One region of the Shewanella zhuhaiensis genome, then DNA from elsewhere that is predicted to be linked to it. Evidence: predicted binding sites of a transcription regulator. Region 1 holds the regulator's gene; the other holds the start of a gene.
What was found. The regulator sigma-54, encoded in region 1, starts transcription at its own class of promoters, with help from an activator protein. The targets are predictions, from matches to a motif close to GTTGGCACGNNNNTNGNNT.

Region 1 (5,554 bases):
TTATCAGCTCGCGGATAGGGGTGGCCGGGTCGCAGGTGAGAAGTGAAGCCAGGGTTACCCCGCCCATCAGCACGTCCTGCTTGTCGACCACATACAGCATGTCGGTGGCCTCGGGCAGGGAGCCGCGCAGGCGCAGATAACGCAGTATCACATCCACATTCACGTCGGGACGAATGGTGACAGTATCTGTGTTCATGATGCCGCCGGCGGTCTCTTCGGGGTAAGACAGCGCCTGCTCGGCACGCAGCCGGTCCTGGCTGGACATGGACTGCAGCACTTGCCGATAGAGGCTGTCCGGCAGCGATCGCAGTATGTAGGCCAGATCGTCGGTGTCCAAACCGGCGGCGGCCCGGGCCAGACGCTCAGGACTCATCTGGCGGATGAACTTGTCTTTCATCTCTTCGCCCAGCTCTTCAAGCACTTCACCGGCGAGTTCGGGGTCAATCAGTTGCCACAGTACCTGGCGGGTGCGCGGCGGCGAGGATTCGAGCACCAGCGCAATATCTGAGGCGGCCATATTGAGCAGCATTTGCCGCACGTGCACAAACATGCCGCTACCGAGCGCCTCGTTGAGCTGGCTCAGTCTGAGTTCGGTCTGTTCGTTATCCAGAAGTTCCAATGGCATCGCCTTTCCCCAAAGAGATGAATTGGCAATATGGTAGCAAATATAGAGGGATAGACGAAGATTGGCGCTAATGCGCAGTGCAATATGCTGCGATGGCTTTAGTTGAGGGGAGGAGTGGCGCTATAGCCTGCTGTCGTGTGAGGGCTTTTAGCACTCTTCGTCAAAGCAGGCGTTGATAAGGTTGCAGATGGCGTCCATGGCCTGCTCGGCCTCATCGCCTTCGGCAATGATATGGATGGTTTTGCCCATGCCGGATTCCAGCATCAGCAGCCCCAGTACGCTGGCGGCCGAGGCTTGTTTTTCACCCTGTACCAGGGTGACGCTGGCCTTGAACTCAGACGCCAGTACCGCCAGCTTGGTGGCGGCACGGGCATGTAATCCGAGTTTATTGACTATGGTGATATCGCGCTCAAGCCTTGGCATCGAGTTCCCTGTGGCGTGCTTCGACCTTATGGTGCGAGTTGGCAAAACGTTTGGCCAGCTGGTCGGCAATGTATACCGAGCGGTGCTGACCACCGGTACAACCTATGGCGATGGTCAGGTAACTGCGGTTGTTACGCTCCAGATGCGGCAGCCAGGTTTCCAGCAGGTTTTCGATTTGCCAGATGTACTTGTTGACCAGTACCTGACGCTCCAAAAACTGCTTCACTGGCTCATCCAATCCGGTCATCGGCCGAAGGGCTGGCTCCCAGTGCGGATTTGGCAAGAAACGGGCGTCGAACATAAAGTCGGCCTCGGTGGGCATGCCATGCTTGAAGCCAAAGGATTCAAAGATGATCACCAGCTCTTTGTCGGTGCGCCCCAGCAGAATTTGCCGGACGGCATCGGCCAGCTCATAGACGTTCAGATTGGAGGTGTCTATGTAGTGGTCCACCAATTGCGACACAGGCTCAAGCAGTTTGCCTTCGAGTTTGATGGCTTCCTGAAGTGACACTTTGCTGCGTGACAATGGATGCAGACGACGGGTTTCGCTGTAGCGTTTCAGCAGCACCTTATCGCTGGAGTTGAGGAAGAAACTGGTGAGCTCAACCCCTGGCGGCAGTTTGGCAAGCTCCTGTTCCAGCGCTTTTTCCTGCTCAGGCATATTGCGAATGTCGATACTGATGGCGACCTTGTCGCTGCTGCCTTTGAGCTGCTCCAGTAAGGGGCCCATCAGGGTCAGCGGCAAGTTATCGACGCAGTAATAGCCGAGGTCTTCCAGTACCCGCAGGGCAACGGATTTCCCTGAGCCGGAGCGGCCGGAAACGATGACGAGTTTCATCCTGTGATTACCTGGTAGAGTTCCTTTTCATCATGGCTTTTACGCAGTTGCTTCAACACTTGCTTGTCGTTGAGCTTTTCGGCCATGGCTGCCAGGGTACTCAGATGCTGTTGGCATTGGTCAGATGGCACCAACAGCGCGAACAGTATGTCCACCGGCTGTTTGTCGATGGCATCGTAGCCAATGGCTTCTTCGCATTTGATGAGTACGGCGAGAGGTTTGTCGATACTACCCAGGCGACCATGGGGAATGGCAATGCCATTACCAATGCCGGTGCTACCCATTTTTTCACGGGCCAGCAGGCTTTCAAAGATCTCTTGGGAAGAGAGGGAAGGGTACTGGGCTGCGGCGAGATCGCTAATCAGTTCCAGTACCTTTTTCTTGCTGCCCGGAGTGGCACAGCTAGTGCACTCCGGCGCCAGGATGGTACTTAGTTCCATCGTTAATGTTTGGTCAGTTTCTCTTTGTGTTTAATTACCTGACGGTCCAGTTTATCAATCAGGGCGTCAATGGCGGCGTACATGTCTTCATGTTCTGAGGTGGCGAATACTTCGCCTCCGTTGAGGTGAAGCTTGGCTTCTGCGATTTGCTGCAATTTCTGAACATTGAGAACAACGTGCACATTATTGATCTGTTCGAAATGGCGTTCAAGCTTGGAGAATTTACTCTCTACGTAGTCGCGCAGTGAGTCGGTGATTTCGATGTGATGCCCTGTCAGGTTGATTTGCATAGACACTTTCCTCCAATGACCTCGGTTGGGTTACAAACTCTTACGCTGATTCGACGGTGGTATCAGCATCGCCTCTCGGTATTTGGCGATGGTGCGTCGGGCAACGTTGATTCCTTGTTCCGCCAGAAGTTCTGCCATCTTGCTGTCGCTTAACGGCTTCTTCTGGTTTTCCGCTGCAACCAGCTTTTTGATAAAGGCGCGGATTGCAGTAGAAGAGCACTCTCCGCCATCTTCGGTTCCGACATGGCTGGAGAAAAAGTATTTCAGTTCAAAGATACCCCGCGGGGTATGCATGTACTTTTGAGTGGTGACCCTGGAGATGGTGGATTCGTGCATTTCCACCGCCTCGGCGATATCGTTGAGCACCATGGGTTTCATGGCCTCTTCACCGTACTCAAAAAAGCCCTGCTGGAATTGCACTATGCAGTTGGCCACCTTGAGCAGGGTGTCGTTGCGGCTCTCCAGACTCTTGATAAACCACTTGGCCTCTTGCAGATGGCCTCGGATAAACTGGCTGTCTGACTGATTGCGGCTGGTGCGCGCCAGCGCTGCATACTGCTGATTCACACTCAGTTTAGGCATGCAATCCGGGTTCAGCTCCACCACCCAGCGACCATTCTTTTTGCTCACCGACACGTCAGGGATCACGTACTCTTCCTTGGTGCTGGTGACGTTCTCGCCCGGACGGGGATTCAGACTCTGGATCAGCACTATGGCGTCTCTGAGTTCTTCTTCCTTGAGGCGGGTTTTCCGCATCAGGGTGCGGAAGTCGCGGTTGGCAATCAGGTCCAGATGCTCACGGATAAGCAGCTTGGCGTTATCCAGATGCGGCGTATCAGCGGCAAACTGCCCCAGCTGGATCAGCAGGCACTCGGCCAAATCCCTTGCTGCAACACCAATGGGATCGAAGTGTTGAATGCGCTTGAGCACAGCCTCGACTTCGTCCAGCTCAACCTCTTCATCGCCCACGGCCTCGAGGATTTCATCCAGGCTTTGGGTCAGATAGCCCTTTTCGTCAATGGCATCAATGATAGCGGTGGCAATGGCCAAATCGGTATCCGAAAAAGGGGTGAGATTTTTCTGCCATTCGAGGTGTTCGTACAGGCCTTCGCTGGTTTCGCCCTGAAATGGCATGTCGTCGTCGCGACTGATGCCGGGGCCGGCAACCGGAGCGGCGGTGAAGACTTCATCCCAGGTAGTGTCCATGGGCAGTTCATCCGGCATGGATTCCTGAGTCACGGCTTCGGAGGTTTCTACCGAAGCGGAATCACCTGCGCTGGCTGATACTGAGCCTTCATCGAATTTGTCGTCGAACTCTTTGTCGCCGCCATCGGCATCGTACTGATCGCCATCGAGGCGATCATCGTCCATTTCCAGCAGCGGATTGGCGTCGAGGGCTTGTTGAATTTCCTGTTGCAGTTCAAGCGAGGAGAGTTGAAGCAGACGAATGGCCTGCTGCAACTGTGGCGTCATGGTGAGTTGTTGTCCCAGTTTGAGCTGGAGCGACGCTTTCATCGTACTGCGGATCCTTCACTAAATAATTCAGGTAGAAAGCTTTTATCTATCAGGTTCTTCGGCCAATAGCCACCCTGATTTACCGGATATGAGACGGTAGGCTTTGTTGTTTAACTATAGCCTGAATTGCTCACCCAAGTACACTGCACGCACTTGCTGATTGTCCAGGATCTCGGCAGGTGTGCCTTCGGCAATCAGGCTGCCGTGGCTGACGATGTAGGCTTTTTCACACACATCCAGGGTTTCACGCACGTTGTGGTCGGTAATAAGCACCCCAAGACCGCGGTTTTTCAGCTGTTCGATAATCTTTTTGATATCGATAACCGAAATGGGGTCAACCCCGGCAAAGGGTTCATCCAACAGGATAAAGCGTGGGTTGGCGGCCAGTGCACGGGCAATTTCCACCCGGCGACGTTCACCACCTGAGAGTGACATACCGGCGTTGTCGCGGATGTGGGTGATGTGGAACTCTTCCAGCAGTTGCTCGAGCAACTCTTCACGCTCATCGCTGCTGAGCTCTTTACGCATCTGCAGCACGGCCATGATGTTGTCGCGTACCGACAGCTTGCGGAAGATGCTGGCCTCCTGGGGCAGGTAGCCAATGCCTTTGCGGGCTCGCAGGTGCATGGGGTCGAGGGTCAGGTCATCGTCATTGATGTGAATACTGCCCTTGTCGCTTTGCACCAGACCCACCACCATGTAGAAGGTGGTGGTTTTACCGGCACCGTTGGGGCCGAGCAGGCCAACCACCTGACCGGTATTCACCGTGAGGCTGACATCTTTGACCACCTGACGGTTTTTGTAACTCTTGGCGAGGTTGCTGGCCTTCAGGGTCAGTGCCGTCATTGCTGCTTCTCTTTCTGGGGTTGAGGCTGGTCTTGCTCGCCTTTGTCCTGCAATTCCTGCTGGTAGTTCTCAGGTTTGATGATGGTGATCACCTGATCGTCTTTTTTACCGCTGCTTTGCGAGCTGAGCTGCTGCTTTTCGATGTCATAGACGATGGAGTCGGCGCTCACCTTACTGCCATCCTGCTCGACTTCAGCGCTGCCCTTAAGGCCCATGATGCGGCTGTCGATGTTGTAGCTGATTTCATTGGCGCTGGCCTGCACTGTGCGGCCATCTTCCACCTGCTGGCTGTAGGTGGCGGGCTTGCCCTTGGCGAGCAGAATGCGCTTGCCGGTCTTCTCATCTGTGTAGGAACTGAGCTCGTCGGCCTTGAGCACCAAACTACCCTGGGTCAGGGTTACCGGACCTTCGTAGACGATGCGTTTGTTTTTCAAATCGGCGTAGCTGTTGGCGGCCGCGATTTTCACTTCCTGAGTTAAATCGAATTTGGTGTTGGCCTGCGCCAGGGCGCTGCAGGTACACAGCAGCACCAAAATAAGCGACTTATTGAGGTTCATAGGTTCCCTTAATCTTGCTT
Region 2 (5,554 bases), on a different contig from region 1:
GGCTACCAGCGGTGTCAGGAATTTGCACCGGACGGGTGGTAGTCAAGCTCACCGAGGTTGAGTTACCAAACTTGTCCACCGGGAAGGTTTGCAGGAAGTTACCGGAGGAATCCACCAGGTAATTGTTGCTGTCGACCTTAAAGGCACCAGCGCGGGTAAAGCTGTAGTCGCGCGCGGATGGATCCGCAGAGGTGACAAAGAAGCCGCCGCCGCTAATGGCCATATCCAGTGCATTACTGGTGAACTGCAAGCTGCCCTGATGGAACTGCTGCGCCACCTGGGTAGTGGTTACACCGCCACCCACCTGGGTTTTGCTGTTGGCGAAAATGGACGCCGCATACACATCGGCAAACTCGGCACGGGACTCTTTAAAGCCCGTTGTGTTCACGTTGGCGATGTTGTTGGCCGTGGTGTTCAGATCTTTCTGGGCGGCTGCGATGCCGCTGAGTGCGATATTGAAAGACATAAGTCAGTTACCTCTCTAATCCCCTGATTCTGGTTCAGCCTTCAGCTACCGCCAGAACATCCGATAGTTTGATCCCACCAACGCCACGTAAATTCAAGATAGCGCCGGTTGCCGCGGTTCCCAGTGACACGCTGGACACATGGGCATAGGTTGAAACAGGCAATTCCTCTGCCTTGCCATCGACCTTGCCACTGGCCTTGATGGTGTAGTTTCCTTCTGGAACGGGCTTGCCTTCGGCATCCAGTCCATCCCAGTTCACATCGATATTGCCGCCTTCGCTGCCGTCCACCGTGTAGGTGGTGACCAGCTGGCCCTTAGAGTCCTCAATTCGCACCGTGATGCTTTCTATCTTGGACGGCGTACTTATCACGCCTTTCACGGTTGGATCTTCACTGGACACATGGCCGGTAGACGACGGGATCAGCACCTTCTGCCCTACCAGCCCGGATGCCTGCAGCGCCTGGCTTGAAGTCATCACGGTATTGAGATTCACAATGTGGTCGTTCAGCTTGGCAATACCATCCACGGTCGAGAATGATGCCATCTGGGCAATCATCTGGTCGTTTTCCACCGGCTTGAACGGGTCCTGCATCGACAACTGCTGCGACAAGAGCGCAAAAAAGTCTTCCTGGGTCAGCTCCTGCTTTTTGGCCTCGGGTACCGCTTCTTTACTTTGAAGCCGCACGCCGTCCAAAAACGGGTTGCCGGTGCTCTGGGTAGACTGTGCCGCCGCGGCCTGATTAATAGAGTTAAGAAAACTCACGGCTTACCTCCTTAGCGCCACCGGATTATTTGCCCATTCTCAGGGTTTGCATCAGCATGCTTTTTGCCGCCTCTGCCACCTGGGCATTCATCTGGTACGAACGGGAGGCAGAAATCATGTCAGCCATTTCTTCCATCACGTTCACATTGGGTTTGTAAATAAAGCCATCGGCATCGGCCATGGGATGATCGGGGTTATATTCCTTTTGCAGCGGCTTATCGCTCTCAACAATGCCTTTGACATTCACGCCGCGGGACACCTGTTGCTGCTGACTGGCCTTGGCAAGCTCGGCTTCAAACACCGGATGCCGCGCTTTGTAAGTCTTATCGACGCTGCTGGACACTGAATCGGCATTAGCGATGTTACTGGCTGTGGTGTTGAGGCGAACCGACTGTGCAGTCATCCCCGAGCCCGACACATTGAAGATATTGAATAAGCTCATGATTAATCTCCTTTGAGGGCCTTTTTCATGCCATTGAACTTGCCTTCAAGGAAGCCCAGTGACATTTGGTATTCGATGGCGTTTTGCATAAAGGCGGCCTGCTCCTGCTGGATGTCCACTGTGTTGCCGTCCCCGGTATCTGGCTGATTGGGTACACGGTACTGGACGTGCTGGCGGCTCAATGCTTGCAAGTCAAAGTGTCCTTCGCTGGTTTGGGCCATTTGCATACTGCGCTGCTGGCTGCGCGCGGCGGCAAGGGCATCGGCGAAATTGACGTCTCTGGCTTTGTAATGGGGCGTATCGGCGTTGGCGATATTGCTCGACAGCACTTCTGCCCGCTCTGCGCGGATCCCGAGGGTGTACTGATGCACCCCAAGAGCCTTATCAAAACTGATCGCCATAAAATTGCCTCCTACGCCTGAATGGCAAAACAAAAGCAATTCATGTGCCAAATATTGGATAACGCCATAGACTATGCTGCAGGCATAAAAAAACCGACCCATAAAAGGTCGGTTTTCTTTTAAAAATCTTATTGTTACTGCATCAAGTCTTTTTCTGATAGTAGATACCAGGGTTGCAGCGCACCATGTCAAATTCATCGGTCAAACCGGCAATCGACTCGGATGCTCCCAGAAACAGTATGCCCTTGGGATTCAGGGCGGCAGCAAATTGCCGCAGGATTTTTGCCTTTGCCTCAGGGGCAAAATAGATAAGCACATTGCGGCAAAAGATGATGTCGAACTTGCCGAGCAAGGTATAGCTTTCCAGCAGGTTGTGAGCGCGGAAGCTCACCATGCGGCGTACGTTGTCTTTTACCCGCATGTTGCCGTTGGGCAAGGAGTCGAAAAACGCCCGTTTGCGCTCATCGGAAAGACCACGCCCCAGCGCCAGGCTGTCGTATTCAGCCTGTTTGCAGCGCTCCAGCATGGAGGGCGACAAGTCGGTTGCCTGAATGCTGGCGCTCCCCGGCAGTCCACCCGGACGCTTTTGCTGAAACTCGAGGATGGTCATGGCCAGTGAGTAAGGTTCTTGCCCTGATGAACAGGCGGCAGACCAGATTTTCAACGGCCGGCCGAGACGGGCGTATTCGGGCAACAGGGTATTGCCGAGCAATTCGAAGGGGTACTTATCACGAAACCAAAGGGTCTCGTTGGTGGTCATGGCATCAATCACCTCGGCACGCAATTGCCGCTCGGTGGGTTTCATTGAATGCTTAACCACTTCAGACAGGGATGGCAGGTTGTATTTGCCCATCAGAGGCGCCAGGCGGCTGCGGACCAGATACTGCTTGTTTTCGCCAAGCACTATGCCGCTGTGTTGCTCAAGGAACAACCTGAATTGATTATATTCCGCTTCAGCCAGTGATTTGTCCGACACTGTATCCCATCCTGCACTTAGTGGAGAAGATTAACGCAACATCCTGTTAACCTTCTGATTTTATTCCCCAAAAACAAGCGCTGCTTTATACATTATCACCTGAGGGAACACAAGCTCCCTTGGTGGAGTATAACCCCACCCAAGGGGAATGCCATCACAGTTATAAGCTCAGGTGTTTGTTCACCGCTGCTGCCAATTCATCAGGGTTGAACTTGGCAATAAAGTCATTCGCGCCCACCTTTTGCACCATGGCCTGGTTAAATACGCCGCTAAGGGAGGTGTGCAAAATCACCTTGATGTCTTTGAGCTTGGGGTCATCACGAATTTCTGCCGTCAGGGTATAACCATCCATCTCCGGCATCTCGATATCTGAGATGATCAGCGGGATTTCGTCGGCCACATTATTCACTTCACTGGCAATGGCTTTGAGCTTCTCCAGGGCTTCACGACCGTCTTTGGCGGTATCGATTTGCAGCTCAAGGGAAGTCAGTGAACGGATAATTTGCTTGCGGGCTACAGCAGAGTCGTCGATCACCATAATGTGGAAGTGCTGCTCACGGTCGATGGTCAGCGTGGCGTCCACATCTTCAGAAATCGAGGTCTTAACCGGGCTGATTTCATCGAGGATTTTTTCCACATCGAGAATTTCTACCAGCTCGCCTTCAATCTCGGTTACCGCAGTCAGGTAGGAATAGCGCCCGGCCCCCTGTGGTGGCGGCATAATGGCTTCCCAATTCATGTTGATGATGCGCTCGACCGAGCTCACCAAAAAGCCCTGCACACTGCGGTTGTACTCAGAAATAATAATGAAGCAGTTTTGGGTGTTCTCGATGGGGCGGCCACCGGTTGCCGCACTTAAGTCGATAACCGAAATGGTCGAGCCACGGATGTGGGCAACGCCCCGCACATAAGGATTGAGTTTGGGCAGACCGGTCAAAGGGGGGCACTGCAGGACTTCTTTTACCTTGAATACGTTGATCCCGAAACGCTGACGCCCGTTCAATTTGAACAGCAGCAACTCCAGACGGTTTTGTCCCACCAGTTGGGTACGCTTGTTGACTGACTCAAGAATGCTCGACATAACTTCGCCTTAGTTGTCTTGATTGAATGGCGCCCCGGGCTCCGCGGAGCATAGGCATGTAACTTGCTTTCGAATTGTCACCGACAACCTGTGCCCCAACTTCGTCAATCTTCTGACAGCCATGCCAGCAAGCTTGTACAAAGGTGGTCCGGCCCTGACAGAAAGTATAGGTGTATTCTGGCGTGACACGCTAGTCTGTTCATTATGAAAGTAAAGTTAGCACAATTTTTGGCAAGCCTTTTATGGGTAACTGGGGCATCGGCTACACAGATCCCACAACAACCCAACTTATCGGCCATCGCCGCGGCGGCTGAAGAGGCGGTTGCCAAAAAAATTGACGCCCCGGCCGGAGCCAAGATAAGCATCCAGGCCCAAAGCCTCGACAGCCGGGTCAACCTGCCCCGCTGTGAGGGGCCCGTCAGTGCGCGCCTGGCCAGCGACAGACCCATCTCCCGCAACAATACCGTACGCATCAGCTGCACCAGCCCGGATCTCGACTACCCCTGGCAAATGTTTCTCTCGGTAAGAGCCGAAATCCTCTTTCCCGTGGTGGTGGCCAAACGGCCCCTGGCAAGTGGCGATTTGCTCGATGAAGCCGCCGTTGAAGTGCGCTATGTTGATAAAACCGTGCTGCGCGGCCAGCAATTTGCCGATACAGGTCAGTTGCTGGGCACCCGGGTCAAACGCCGTATTGCACAGGACTCGCCAATTTTTGCCGCCAATCTGTGTTTTGTCTGCAAAGGCGATGCGGTATCGATTTATGCAAAAACTGCGAGCTTTGAGATAAAAACCTTGGGCGAAGCCTTGGCGGATGGTAACGAAGGTGACCGAATTCGCATCAGAAACACCAACTCAAACAAGGTGTTGGAAGCCACTGTCATCGGCGTTGGCGAAGTGGAAGTCAAAATGTAAAATACCCTAAAGCTTTGCTGGCTACGGCCGATAAGAGTGCTAAGAAACCCGAATCCGTAACACTGGAGCCCCCGATGGCCATCGAATTACCCAAAAATAATGCCGCCGCCAACCGTGTCGGCAACACCGCAAGCCCACTGACCAGCGCCCGCAGTGCCCAGGCTTCTGCCGCACAAACTGCGCAGGCTCAGGTGCCGCAAAAAGCAGACTCTTTCGTGATCACCAGTCAGGCCCAGCAACTGCAAAGTGTCCAGTCCAAGCTGGCATCGCTGCCTGAAGTCGACCAGAAGAAAGTGGCCGAAATCAAGCAGGCTATCGCCGAAGGCCGCTACAAAATCGATCCTGAGAAGCTGGCTGCCAATATCGCCCGCTTCGAAAAAGAAATGCAGGATCTCGACCAAGACGCATAAGCCTTCTTTGGCATCGGGTTGCGGCCGGTCACTCAACAGTGGCCGGCTTTTTGCATTTAAAATTTGTAATCTGTATTCGCCAAATTTTTGCAAACACGGCCTG

Region 2: flgB (flagellar basal body rod protein FlgB) is a predicted target of sigma-54. The motif match lies at 2,106-2,124, and genes of this name have one in related genera.

Annotation. Positions count from the first base shown of each region.
Region 1 covers NZ_JAKUDL010000006.1:55,981-61,534, reverse strand. The annotation lists gene mgtE (magnesium transporter) at 1-625, opposite strand, end outside; gene MJ923_RS15870 (HPr family phosphocarrier protein) at 773-1,048, opposite strand; gene rapZ (RNase adapter RapZ) at 1,035-1,886, opposite strand; gene ptsN (PTS IIA-like nitrogen regulatory protein PtsN) at 1,883-2,326, opposite strand; gene hpf (ribosome hibernation promoting factor) at 2,329-2,616, opposite strand; gene MJ923_RS15850 (RNA polymerase factor sigma-54) at 2,647-4,131, opposite strand; gene lptB (LPS export ABC transporter ATP-binding protein) at 4,246-4,977, opposite strand; gene lptA (lipopolysaccharide transport periplasmic protein LptA) at 4,974-5,534, opposite strand; gene lptC (LPS export ABC transporter periplasmic protein LptC) at 5,521-5,554, opposite strand, start outside.
Region 2 covers NZ_JAKUDL010000002.1:57,716-63,269, reverse strand. The annotation lists gene flgE (flagellar hook protein FlgE) at 1-466, opposite strand, end outside; gene flgD (flagellar hook assembly protein FlgD) at 501-1,229, opposite strand; gene flgC (flagellar basal body rod protein FlgC) at 1,255-1,671, opposite strand; gene flgB (flagellar basal body rod protein FlgB) at 1,674-2,072, opposite strand; gene MJ923_RS05815 (CheR family methyltransferase) at 2,215-3,048, opposite strand; gene MJ923_RS05810 (chemotaxis protein CheV) at 3,209-4,129, opposite strand; gene flgA (flagellar basal body P-ring formation chaperone FlgA) at 4,334-5,041, shown strand; gene flgM (flagellar biosynthesis anti-sigma factor FlgM) at 5,116-5,451, shown strand.